3 regions of the Thermosulfuriphilus sp. genome follow, and region 1 is predicted to be linked to each of the others. Evidence: riboswitches for the same ligand, from Rfam matches in the RefSeq annotation. Region 1 holds a riboswitch; each other region holds the start of a gene.
What was found. Region 1 has a riboswitch for cobalamin ahead of ACXJJX_RS05045 (sirohydrochlorin cobaltochelatase). Riboswitches for the same ligand answer to the same signal wherever they lie in the genome.

Region 1 (4,208 bases):
CTTCAGTTTTCCGGTACACTTTATAAAGTACTAGGGAGTTAGCCAGCTTTCCCATCTCCCTTATGGTCTGGCCACCGGTGGCCCCTGAGGCGAGGAGTAGGGACTGGTCGGCCTCGACCAAGGTCAGGCGAAGTCTGGCGGCGGCTGCCTGGAAGGCCGAGATCCCGGGGATAAATTCGCAATCAATTTGGGGAAGCAGTTGCCTTATCCGCCGGTAGAGATAACCGAAGGTGGAATAAAGGCTTGGATCTCCTAGGGTCAGGAAGGCTGTGTCCTGGCCTTGACGGAGATAATAGGCCACTTTCTGGGCGTTTTTTCTCCAGGCCTCTTCAAGAAGCTTTGGGTCTTTGGTCATGGGAAAATCCAGTCTTTCGACTATAGTTTTTTCAGGTATATGGGCCCTGACGATGTTTAAGGCCGCCGAATAAGAGTTACGGGTGGAGGCGGCCACAAAGATATGGTCCACCGCCTTTAAGACCTCAACGGCTCTTAAGGTCAGGAGCTTGGGGTCTCCCGGGCCAACCCCCACCCCGTAGAGTTTTCCTAGTTTCACTAGGCCTCCCTAGTAAAGGTCCATTATTTTGAGGGCCCGTTTGAGATTCTTGATGAAAAGGTCGTTGATTTCATCGTAGAATCCCAGGCCCCGATAATATTTTTTACCTTGGTAGGAGACAGTCACACAATCGGCCTTCTTGCCAGCGGCTTCAACTATCTCACGCCAAGAGAGCTCCCCTTCCTCAAGCTCCTCTCCCATGATGTCGTTCATGATGTGGTCTCCGGCCACATACATAAAAGGAATAAACCGAACCCGGCCGGCTGGATACCTCTTGGCCCGTTCAAGGATGCTGGCGGCATCAGGGACCCCTTCTACGGTACCGACGGCTACATTAGGATATTTTTCTTCTAGCATCCACTGAAGCCCCAGATAGACGATATTAGCCGGATCGGCTGCTGTAGGGGTACCGTGGGCCACCAAAATATTAAATCCCTCCTTTGGGGGAAGGAATTCTTTCTTCAGGGCCTCCAGGACCTCATGGATATACTCCCAGCGATAAAGAAGGGGTTCACCGACGACGATCCTTAAGCCCGGAAAACGGGCACAGATCTCCACTACATCGCGATACTCATATCCGGGAAAGATATGGAGGGGCTGAACGACCACCTTCCGGTATCCTTCGGCCTCAAGTCTGGCCAGGGCCTCCTGAAGGCTCGGCAGATAGCGCTCTATGCCCTTTTGGGCGTAGATCCGATTCATCTTCTCTCGGATAATCTCCGAGGTGAAGGCCCAGCGGATCTCATATCCGGGCAAGGCCTCTTTGAGCTTTTGGCTGAAATGGTCAAAGGTCACCTGGGCTCGGGTAGAGGTCCCAAAGGCAGCAATGACGATGGCCGGGCGCTTCTTGAGGTGTTGGGTCTTAAGTTGATAGCCATTTACCTGGACGGCTAAAAAACCTCCCAACAGTAAACAAAACAAAAATAAGATGATCATGCGCATAGGGCTCCTCCCTTTGTTTTGATTTTTGGGGAGAAGCTTCGAGGCGGGTCAGAAGAGGCCTAGCGACCGGTCTTCTAGGACGGGACAGGAAGCCTCGAAGCCCCGTTCCCTGTGGGCCCTGGTCGGTCTCCCGGCTTCCGGATCAATCTACTGACTGCGCCTTCCCGGGGGCCCTCGGCGCCCCAGTGGCCTGTCGCCTGGAGGACTCCAGGCCTAGCAGCGTTCGTCCCCGGTCACGGTTGCGGGCCAGCGCCGGTCTTCCACCGGACTTCCCGTAACCAGGGCCCAGGATTTCTGGACAATTAGCACGTCGCTTTGGTCCTGTCCAGGCTAGAGGAAGGTCTTTTAAGATTCAAAAACCTTGTTAAATGGCCGACCTAGAAAATCTAAGGGGTAAATATTTGGGCAACCAGCCTAAAGGAAGGTGGAGATGGGTAAGGTTCGGATCTTGGTTTTGATTTTCTCCTTAGCTTGGGTCTTTGGAAGCTGTGGGCAGAAAGAGCCTTCCTGGGATCCGGTGGCTGATCAGGCTGGTATCTTGGACCCGGACCAGAGAAAGAAAATTGCTACCCTGACGGCAGCCCTTTTAAAGGATCTTGATATTGAGCTCAAGACGGTCATCCTTGGAAAGCGGGCCCAGGATATCGATCTTCTGGCCAATGAGATCTTTGAACAAGAGGCCTTGGGGAGGAAGACAAAAGGGGCCCGGGGGATCCTCCTCTTGGTGGATCCAGAGGGGGGAGAGGTCAGGCTGGAGATCGGCTACGATCTTGAGCCCTTTCTCACCGATATTTTTATTGGCTATATAGAAAGGAAACAGATGGCTCCCTTTTTCGCCGCTGGCCGGATAGGGGCTGGTATAGAGGCCACGGTGGAGCTTATCGCTGGAGAGCTTCTGCGGGCCATGGAAAAAGCAAACTATGAGCCCCTAAAAGGACCTGGGAGGGAACTTACTTATCTTTCTGGGGGGGCCGGGGCCAAGGCCAAGGTCAAAATCGGTTCTTTTGGTCCACAAAAAGAGACTCTCGCTTTCAGGTCAGAATTTGGTCCCCAACCTAACCCGCTTGCGGCCCTAGAGAAGTACAAGCAGGTGCTTCGCCTCCACATAAAAGATCCGGACCTTGGCCTCTATACCGAGGACAGCCGTCGATTTTTCCGAAGTTGGGTGGTCACAGATGCCCAGCAGGACAACTCCTTGAGATCTCTCCTTAAGGCCCCGAGGCCAGAGGTCTTTGTCCGGGGAGACCGGGCTGTAATCCGCTTTCCAGTGTCCAGAAGGGACCTTCCGCCCTACTTCCTTCGCCGGGGCGATGGAGGGTGGATGCTTGACTTTGCCAGCATGAACCGTTTCATCCGCTTCAACCATCTCAATCAGTGGTACTTCCAAAGCCTTGACCATCCCTATATTTTTGCCTTTAAAGATCTTATCTTTGATGAAAACGGTTTTCCTCATCCTGCTCGTCATTAAGTAAAAATTTTTTTAAAACGAAAAAAACTCTTGACAAGAAAAAAATAAAAAGGTATTTAAGTTCCTAAATTCTCACAGTGAGGCCCTGAGATGAACAGTATCTTCAAGATTTCCGAAGCGGCTTCCTTGGCCCTCCATGCTATGGCCTATCTAGCAGCCCGGGAGGGTCAGGCCTTCAGAGTCAAGGAGATTGCCTCCTGTCTTGGGGTCTCAGAGTCCCACTTGGCCAAGGTGCTTCAGCGTTTGGGGCGCCGGGCCCTGGTGAGATCGACCCGAGGGCCTAAAGGGGGTTTTACGCTTGGCCGCCCCTCAGAGGAGATCAGTCTCCTTGAGATCTATGAGGCCATAGAAGGGCCCCTTGAGCCTAGTGATTGCCTTTTTGAGACCCCGATCTGTGATGGTCTCGAATGCATATGGGGCGGGCTAATCAAAGAAATAACCCAGGTGGCCAGGGATCACTTGGCCCGAACTAGACTTTCAGAGGTCAAGAAGGTCTTTAGAAAAAAGGCTTCTCAATAAAAAAAACAAAGAGAGAAGGAGGTTCATTATGCTTAAAGACGGAGAGAAGGGAGCTGTGCTTCAAAGAGACAAGACCACTTACGCCATCGTTCCCCATGTTCCCTTGGGAGTGGTGACCCCTGAGTTCCTGCGTCGGATCGCCGATATTGCCGAAAAATACGGTGCTAAGGCCCTTAAACTCACCAGTGCCGATCGAATTGCCATTGTCGGCATCAAAGAGGAAGACATCGATCGTATCTGGGAAGAGCTCGGGGTTGACCCTGGGGCAGCGGTAGGGGCCTGTGTGCGCAGTGTTAAAGTCTGCCCGGGGACAACCTTTTGCCGTCTAGGGCAACAGGATGCCATCGGTCTGGGGGCCGAACTTGACAAGCGCTATCATGGCTATCAGCTTCCGGCCAAGTTCAAAATTGGAGTCGCCGGTTGCCCCAACCAGTGTAGCGAGACCTGTATTAAGGATCTCGGTTTTATCGGCAAGGGTCGGGGCTGGACGATCACTGTCGGCGGAAACGGTGGGGCCCGGCCAAGGCTGGCCCAGACTTTGATTGAAAACGTCTCCACCGAAGAGGCCCTGGAGATTGCCGACCGGATTATCAAGTATTATGAAAAAAACGCCAAAAAGATGGATCGTCTGGGAAGACTCATTGACCGGATAGGCTTTGAGGAGTTTAAAAAGGCCATCCTTGGTGAGTCCACTGAGGCTAAAAAGGTGGCCTAAAGATTGACCGG
Region 2 (4,208 bases), on a different contig from region 1:
GGAACTCATCAAGGATCTCCCCCAGGGAGTCTTGATTAGTGTCTTTAACCACGCCCGCCCTATTCCTCAGGAGCTCCAAAAGGCTGTCTTTGAACCATTTGTTCAACTCTGCTCCCGGGGAAAGAAGGGAGGAATGGGGCTGGGTCTTTACTTCTGCCGCCTAGTCCTTGAGGCCTTGGGAGGAAAGCTGGGCCTCATCTCCCCAGCTCCCGGGAGGGACGAAGGAGTTATATTTTACGTCTTCCTCCCTCAAGAGTCCTCTTAGACCAAAGCCCTACCGGGATCAATACTGGAGAGATAGTTAAAGATGGCGGTATCGTAACGGCTAGTAGTCTCAAAGACCTTACGGGCCAGGAGAAATCTGGTTTTAAGGGTAGTGGCCCCATTGTTTTCTCTCATCTCGTAGAGCACCGTCTCGTAGTCAGCCGGATCGACTATAACCGTTACATAGCGGAAGTTTTTGGCCGAAGCTCGAAGAAGGGTCGGGCCACCAATGTCGATGTTTTCTATAGCGGTATCAAGATCCGCCCCGGAAGCCACTGTCTTTTCAAAGGCATAGAGATTGACCGCCACTAGATCAATAGTAGAGATCCCATGCTGAACTAGGGCCTCCATATGAGAGACATTTTCCCGAATGGCCAAGATGCCTCCATGAATGGCCGGATGAAGGGTCTTTACCCGACCATCCAGCATCTCAGGAAATTTGGTTACCTCTGAGACGTCGGTTACCGGAACCCCTCCCTCACGGATCACCCGGGCCGTCCCCCCGGTAGAGATAATCTCCACCCCCATTTCATGAAGGGCCTTAGCAAAATCAATCACTCCGGTCTTATCGGTTACACTAATAAGAGCCCGCTTAATCTTCACCGTTGACCTCCTTGTGAGGAAAAGTTAGATTTGTGGCTTTTCTATCATGATCTCCAAAGGGCCTCAATTATGAGGCCTAATACCCCAGAAAAAAGAGCGCCTCTTCCCGGTCTCCTGCGCCTTCTGAAATCTCTTGGACTATCTGACCGCATGACGAACAGACCAGAGCCAGTATCTCCCAGAAAGAGACTCTTCCCCCTTCTTTTATGGCTATAGTGAACCTTCGGAGCTCCAGCACCCCCTGACAGCCCTCCTTCCGGCACTTCTCCATCACCCCCTCCTTGATTAAAGGGTCTCTCCTAAGATTACCGGAGCCAGATCTCGAAGATCGCTAGAGCTAACAATGACGGCCTGGCCTGGAAGACGCCTCTCTGAAAGGCGCTCCAGGAACAGAACAAGCTCGGGGCGGGCATTAAAAGCTAGCCCTAGGCCTCCGTTTTTGGCCATCCAGGCAATGACCTCCGAGTCTCCCATGGAGTCACCAATGTGGGCCACCTCTGACATAAATAGACCCTCTTGTCTGATAATCTGCTCCAGGAATACCGCTTTAGCCTCTTCGGCGGAGATTACCAGATCAAGGTCTCCGGAGACAAACAAATCCCGTTGAGGCCTCTTTCCCTCAAGGAGGGCGACAGCAGTCTCTAAGACCTCTTCTTCCGGGACCTCCTCCCCACGGCTATCTTCAAAACGGAGACGATTGGCTATGATCTTAGAAAACGGGGCCTCACCTAGGTGCCTCTGAAGGATTTTGTTCCAAAGGGAAAGAACAACGGTGTATCCCGTAGAGTTAATGATCTGGATAAGACCAGCCCGGCAGAAGGCCTTCAAGGTCAGCCTTAACCCCGGCAGCTCCGGCAGAGAACAGACATAGGAAACGATATCTTCCAGGGGAAGCCCAGCCGTAAGCCGGGCCAGTTCTTTCAGGGTGGTCTCCACCGGACGACGGCCAGCAGTCTGGGCCTCGACGATCTCTTGGGCCCTCTTTCTATGGCCAGCCAAGCCTGCTAAGGCGACCATGGTGTTTTCCGCCACCAAAGTCTGATTGACATCCCAGGAGAGAAGCTTTAGCCCCGGCCAGAAATGACAAAAAAGCGGCCCAAGGGCCGGCCTTCGAGAATACCTAATGTCCATAAATCCTCATATACCCTTGGTCTTGGCGGGGTGTAAAGATCAGAGATGGAGTGATGTCCTCAATAGACAAAGGAAAAATTTTGTGCTACCAATCGACATTCAACTTCAACCTAAAGGGCCCCGGGTGCCCTTGAAGGGGGTTAAACGGGAAGTCCGGTGCAAGACCGGCGCTGGCCCGCAACCGTGACCGGGGACGAACACCGCTAGGCCTGGAGGACTCCAGGCGACAGGCCACTGGGGCCCCATAGGGCCCCGGGAAGGCGCGGTAAGTAGGTTGATCCGGAAGCCGGGATACCGGCCCGGGGCCCTTTAAGGGAGCGAGGCTTCGGGGCTAACTGCCTCGTTCCTGAAGAAGGGGACCCCCTTCCAGGAACTTCTACCCCTGAAGCCTCCTCACGAAAAAACTTCGCGAGGAGGTGCTGTTATGTTCTTAAGGTCTCTGTTTTCCTTACTTTTAGCCTTCAGTCTCTTACCTTCCCTCACCTTGGCCCAAACAAGTCTTGAGCTAGGAGAGGTGGTCGTAACCGCCACCAGATCTCCGGTAGAGGCCAGCAGGCTCCCAGACTCAGTGACCGTTATCTCCAAAAAGGAGATCGAAAATCGCCAAGTGGAGAGCCTATACCAGATCATGGAGACTTATCCAGCCTTGGACGTCAAACACAATGGCTGGCTCGGCCAGTGGGGTTACGTGCGTCTCAGAGGGGGTAAAAATCAAGACACAGCCGTTCTTTTTAACGGAATCAGAATCTACAATCCGACTAATCCGGCCAATGATTTTGGAGACTTCTGGAGCTATATCGACGTCTACGACCTGGAACGCATCGAAATCGTCCGGGGACCCCAGAGCTCCCTCTACGGCTCAAATGCTATGACTGGAGCCATTCAGATATTTACCCCCAAAGGCGGAGGGCCTAACCGGGCCTCAGCCCAGGCCAAGTTTGGTCGCTATGATACCAAGACAGCAGCGGCCAGTGTCCGAGGAACAGCAAAAGGGCTGGGATATTATCTCGGAGTCTCAGGAATAAATGCTGGCGGTCTATATAAAGACAGCAAGTTCCGTCAGACAACCCTTGATGCCAATCTCAACACCGAACTTTTTAAAAAAGGACCAAGGTTCTTTAAGGATATTAAGGTCGATATAAACCTTCGTTATGCTTATTCCTTCCTCAATTACGGCCAGTGGGATTACAAAAGTTTTAAGGCCTACAATGACCCCAATGCCGAAAGGCGTCAGACCATCCTTATCAGTAATCTTGAGATCTCCCAGAGTCCCTTTCCTTGGTGGGACTGGAGCCTCAATTTGGGTTATAATTTTTTCCGAACTGATCGTTTTGACCCTGATGATGGTATCCTTGGGTACCGTTTAGATGGGACCAAGGTGACCGATTCGGCCTCAGAGGGGCTCTCCCGGGGGAAAACCTATCCGGTGGTCTTTCTCAATCACTTCCGTCTCCGGAACGAGGCGGTCCTGACCGCTGGTATCGAATACTATCGGGAACAAGGAAGATACTACTATGCCTCTAGCTGGAGTACGGCCGACTATGCCGACGAAATCGACACCTTTGCCTACTACACCAATCTCTTTTTAAGCCTCTTGAAGGATCGCCTCGTCGTCAATATCGGAGGGCGAATTGACGACCACGAAGAGTTCGGTACTTGCTTGGATTGACCATATGAGCAAGTTTAAGAAAGCGAATTGACGACCACGAAGAGTTCGGTACCCATGGCACCTACAAGCTTGGAGCCGCCTTCTTCCTCCCCTACAACCTAAAACTCAAAGGAAACTTGGCCACGGGATTCCGGGCCCCTTCCCTCTTTAATCTCTATCATCCCCGCTACGGCAATCCTGATCTCGAACCCGAGGAAAGCACCGGCGGAGACCTTGGTCTGGAACAGGATCTTTTCGGCGGAAGACTTCGTTGGGAAGCTGTCTATTTTAACACTCACTACGAAGATCGAATCGGATTTAACTATACTACCTGGAGTTACTATAATTCGGGAACGGCTAATGTCTCCGGGCTAGAAACCGTCATCGAGGCCCGACCCTATGCTTGGCTTCAGATCTCGATCAACTATACCTATACGGAAGGTCAGGAAGACAAATACGAAAATTTGGCCCTTGTTCCCCAGCACAAAGTAGGACTTTCGAGGGACCCTAAACTGGCAGAAGTTAACCGCCGGGATCTACTATCAGTATACCGGCCGGCGAT
Region 3 (4,208 bases), on a different contig from region 1:
GCCCAATCTCCCAGGCCTCAGGAGAAGGGATCTTTAAGGGATCGACAGAATAGAAGTTGCGTCCCGTAGGCAAAACTTCTGTGTTGCCACGGGTAGGGGCGCCAGAGGGCCCCGGAGGGACGAATCCCCCGGAAAGGGTTTCCATGAGGTAGTCCATCTCCTCTTTGATCCCTAGGACTCGGGGATAAAGTTCTTCCCTTACAAAGCCAAGGGCTGCCTTAAGCCTTGGATCCTCTGGAAGCTGCCCCTTAAGGGCCTCCTTTATAAGAGCCTCAAGGTGGGCATACCTCTCCGGAGCTGAGGCCTGAGGGAGAAGTTCCTTTAAAACCTCAAAAGGAGATGGCCAGGGACCAGAGGGAACCTTAAGCATGGCCGCAAGGGTCGACCAAAGCCTCTGGCCTTCGGGGACTTCGCCAAGGATATGAAGGCCGTCATTGACATTAGTTTCAGCAATCTCCTCAAGGTAGTCATGGATCTTTTTGAGCAGACTCTCAGGGGCTTCATCATCAGAAAGAGGAATATCCTCTGCGAGATGGGTTTCCTCAATGAGTCTTTTGAGGTCCTCAAGGATAAGATCGGCCTTGGCTGGACTTTCCTGCCTGAGGATATGCCATTGGTTGATCTTTTCGGCCATCTCCTCCAAAGCCCCGTAACGGCCCGCGGCCATCTGGGGAGGGATCATATGATCGATGATGGCACAATAACTACGCCTTTTGGCCTGGGTCCCCTCGCCAGGATCGTTGACAATGTACGGATAGACGTTAGCCAAATCATCGATAGCCACATCAGGATAGCAATCCTCGGAAAGGGCTACGGCCTTACCTGGCAGCCATTCCAGAGAACCATGTTTGCCCACATGGATTACCACCTGAGCCCCAAAGCCCTCTTTGAGCCAGCGATAGAAACACAGGTAATGATAAGTAGGAGGAAGCCCAGGGTCGTGGAGATTGAGCTGCTCTGGAGAAAGACCCTCCAAGCGCTCAAGATGCCCTCTAGGTGGCTGAAGGCCGATAAAGATATGGCCATTTATCAGCCCCCCGATGAGAAGACGTCCCTCGTGGACAAATACTTCCCCCGGTGGGCTTCCCCAGGCCTGAGAGAGCTCTTCCTGAACCCGGGAAGAAAATGACCGACAGAAGGCCACATAGTCCCCCGGGGAGAGGGCAGCTATGGCCCTTTTGGCGAGCTCTCGGGCCGGAAGGTAGCGCCGGTCATGGATAAGGGTTGTCAAAAGTTCCCTGGCCAGCTCATCGCCGTCTTTGTAGAGACGATCAACCTTAAAACCAGCCTTTTTTAGAGATTTGAGAAGACGGACCACACTCTCAAAGCTGTCAAGTCCAAAGGCACACCCCATTGTCTCGGCCCGAGGCGGATAATGGTGAAAGACAATGGCCACCTTTTTTTCGGAGGGAGGAAGCGAAGCCAGCTTGGCCCAAGCGGTCGCCTGACGGGCCACCTTGAGGAGCCTCTCCTTAAGGGGGACAAAACGGGCCAAACGGGCCCCGGTGATCTCATCCCGGCCGACGATCTCTCTTGTAGCCACTAAGGTGGTGATAAGGCAACCGTCAAACTCTGGTTGGGCCACTGAGATGGAAAGCTCCATGGGGGAAAGCCCCATATGCTCCGCCTCCCAGCTTCTCCGGGAAGAAAAGCTGGTCAGGGCCTGGAGGACCGAGACCTTGAGGCCGGGATAAATGGCCGCTGTCTCCGGCCAAAGAAGGGTCATGGAGAAGGGTTGTAGAGATACTAGGGCCCTTATTACCGAAGTTCCTTTAAGTTTAAAGAAGCACTCGACCACTTCAGTCGGAGAGCGGGCCGGAAGATCCTGATCCACAAATCGGCGATGAAAGACAGCCAGAGGAATAATGCCCTGAGACTCAAAGGCCTTGATAAATTCATCGACTGGATCCAGATCTCCAGAAAGGTAGTATCCCTGATAGAACCAGATTCCTACTACCGGAGCCCCCATCCCTAGCCTCTTTTTAGCCCAGGAGAGATAGGCCTCAAGATCCCCGGGGCCAGAGTACTCCGGATGATAGATCCCCTCAAAAAGAGGGGCAACAGGAGGAGGGGCTGCCTCCTGGCGGCCGCTCACTGTGAAGAAGAGATCCTTGAAAAAACGATAGAGGTTCTCCTCGTCCCCATAGCGGAGATAAAGAAATCTTCTTTTGAAAGCCGGTGAATCAAGATCACAGTATCTGGCGGCTAGGGCCTGGTCCTCATCACTGCCTCCAGTGGGCTGAATGTGGATCAGAGCCTGGCGGGCGGACTCAAGGAGGCTTAGATAGCCGGGGATAGAATCATCTCCTCCATGAGGGGCAAGGATTACAGCCACCGCCCGAGCCGCTGAAGCCGCTAACTTTTCGATTTCTCGATTATCAAAAATGTCAAGTCGACTTCGGGCAATAATCTCAACGGGGAGGCCCTCAGCTTTAAGGCGTCTTGCGGCCCGCCCCAGGGCGGTCAGCTCCGTTCCAGAGGAAGTGTAATAGATAAACCGATACATTCCCGCTCCTTCAAGCCAAAGTGATGATTCAGGAGCGGGAGGGGGCAGGAAGCCAAAGAAGCTTCCCGAAAAGGATTCAAGGATCCTTTCGGGAGGGGACAGGAAGCCTCGAAGCCCTCCTCCCACTCAAAGGCCCCGGGCCGGTATCCCGGCTTCCGGATCAACCTACTTACCGCGCCTTCCCGGGGCCTTATGGGGCCCCAGTGGCCTGTCGCCTGGAGTCCTCCAGGCCTAGCGGTGTTCGTCCCCGGTCACGGTTGCGGGCCAGCGCCGGTCTTGCACCGGACTTCCCGTTTAACCCCCCTTCAAGGGCACCCGGGGCCTTAAAGCAAGGCACTCTAAGTGCAAATACCAGAAGCCGTGAGAAAGTCAAATCTCAAATCCCTTCCCCTGGGCGCCCTTTAGTTTATAATGGCCGGCATGTTAAAGAGGCTTGATCCCCGGACCAAGCTCTTCTTCACCCTTTCGGTCTCTCTTCTGGCCATAAGCCTTGATTAGGCCTTAAGTCTGGGAGCGCTAGCATTTTTGACGATGATCCTTTTCGCTTTGGCCAGACCCTCATGGTCAAGGATCAAACTTACCCTTGTCTTTGTTGCCTTTACTGCCTGGGGGATTATGTTCAGTCAGGGAATGTTCTACCAGTGTTTTCCCCGAACGGTCCTCTTCACCCTTGTTCCTCCGCTGGACATAGGCAATCTCCACCTAGGGGGCCTTTATGTTTACAAACAGGGGATTTATTACGGTCTAATCCAGTCTCTGCGCTTTATAAGTGGCCTTTTGGCCGGCCTTTCCCTATGCCTTTCCACCCCTCCAGACAAGCTCTTCTGGGGGCTGATAGGTCTCAGGATCCCTTACGGGCTTTCTTTCCTCTCCATTATGGCCATCAGATTTCTACCGGTCATCGCTGAAGAGATGGCCAATGTCCGGGCAGCCATGCGGCTTAAGGGGTACCGGCCCTTATCTCAGGGGATCCGCAGGACGATAACCACTGAACTCGCTAGCCCCCTTCCCATCCTGGCCGGGGCCGTAAGGCGCTCCCGGGAGGTAGCCGAGGCCCTGCTCACCCGGGGCTTTGATCCCCTAAAGCCCCGGAGCCATTACCGCCGGTTAATTTGGCCTCGCAGAGAGCTGGCCCTCAGCCTGAGCTTATTTTTTCTGGCCTTGGCAGTGGCAACTCTAAAGATCCTCTTCTGGCTCTATCAACAGGAAATTTTCTATTTTAGCCCCTTAAGACACCTCTATTCTTTCTTTAGCGAGATTCTATCTCTAGGAGACCTGAGATGACCAGAATGTTAATTGTCATTGCCATTTTGGCCTTCATCCCCGTTAGAATTGGCCAAGGAGAGGATTTTATCCCCAAAGTCCCTGGTCTTTCTCTTGCCTTCCGGATCGGCCTGGAAGACGTCTCCTTCTACGTTCGGGCCGGCCACCCCCCGGATGTTTTCCTTACCTTCTCTCCCACTGGAGATCTTTTGGCCATCGGAACCTTCTTAGGGCGGATCATGGTCGTTAGCACCAGAGACGGAAAGATCCTTTGGCAGAAGCGAATCCCTGAAGCCATGGTAAAAAGGGTTGCCTTCTCCCCTGATGGCCAAATCATCTACTATGGCGAGCAGGGTCCAGATGGCTTCATCTACGCTGCCCGGGCCGAAAATGGTCAGCCCCTGTGGCAGTTTCGCCTGGCAGACGACCTTCTCCCGGG

Region 2: it holds a riboswitch for cobalamin, as region 1 does, so the genes downstream of both, ACXJJX_RS04865 (TonB-dependent receptor) here and ACXJJX_RS05045 (sirohydrochlorin cobaltochelatase) in region 1, are expected to answer to the same signal.
Region 3: it holds a riboswitch for cobalamin, as region 1 does, so the genes downstream of both, ACXJJX_RS00800 (cobaltochelatase subunit CobN) here and ACXJJX_RS05045 (sirohydrochlorin cobaltochelatase) in region 1, are expected to answer to the same signal.

The regions. Positions count from the first base shown of each region.
Region 1 covers NZ_JBPMLP010000032.1:39,638-43,845, reverse strand. Annotated here, with positions in the region: gene cobI (precorrin-2 C(20)-methyltransferase) at 1-553, opposite strand, end outside; gene ACXJJX_RS05045 (sirohydrochlorin cobaltochelatase) at 563-1,495, opposite strand; cobalamin riboswitch at 1,599-1,793, opposite strand; gene ACXJJX_RS05040 (TPM domain-containing protein) at 1,926-2,963, shown strand; gene ACXJJX_RS05035 (RrF2 family transcriptional regulator) at 3,054-3,482, shown strand; gene ACXJJX_RS05030 (ferredoxin-like domain-containing protein) at 3,511-4,197, shown strand.
Region 2 covers NZ_JBPMLP010000031.1:14,113-18,320, forward strand. Annotated here, with positions in the region: gene ACXJJX_RS04845 (hybrid sensor histidine kinase/response regulator) at 1-265, shown strand, start outside; gene ACXJJX_RS04850 (IMP cyclohydrolase) at 262-867, opposite strand; gene ACXJJX_RS04855 (hypothetical protein) at 944-1,138, opposite strand; gene ACXJJX_RS04860 (HAD family hydrolase) at 1,153-1,998, opposite strand; cobalamin riboswitch at 2,104-2,315, shown strand; gene ACXJJX_RS04865 (TonB-dependent receptor) at 2,423-3,667, shown strand; gene ACXJJX_RS04870 (TonB-dependent receptor plug domain-containing protein) at 3,694-4,208, shown strand, end outside.
Region 3 covers NZ_JBPMLP010000004.1:41,345-45,552, reverse strand. Annotated here, with positions in the region: gene ACXJJX_RS00800 (cobaltochelatase subunit CobN) at 1-2,506, opposite strand, end outside; cobalamin riboswitch at 2,628-2,840, opposite strand; gene ACXJJX_RS00795 (energy-coupling factor transporter transmembrane component T family protein) at 3,038-3,790, shown strand; gene ACXJJX_RS00790 (WD40 domain-containing protein) at 3,787-4,208, shown strand, end outside.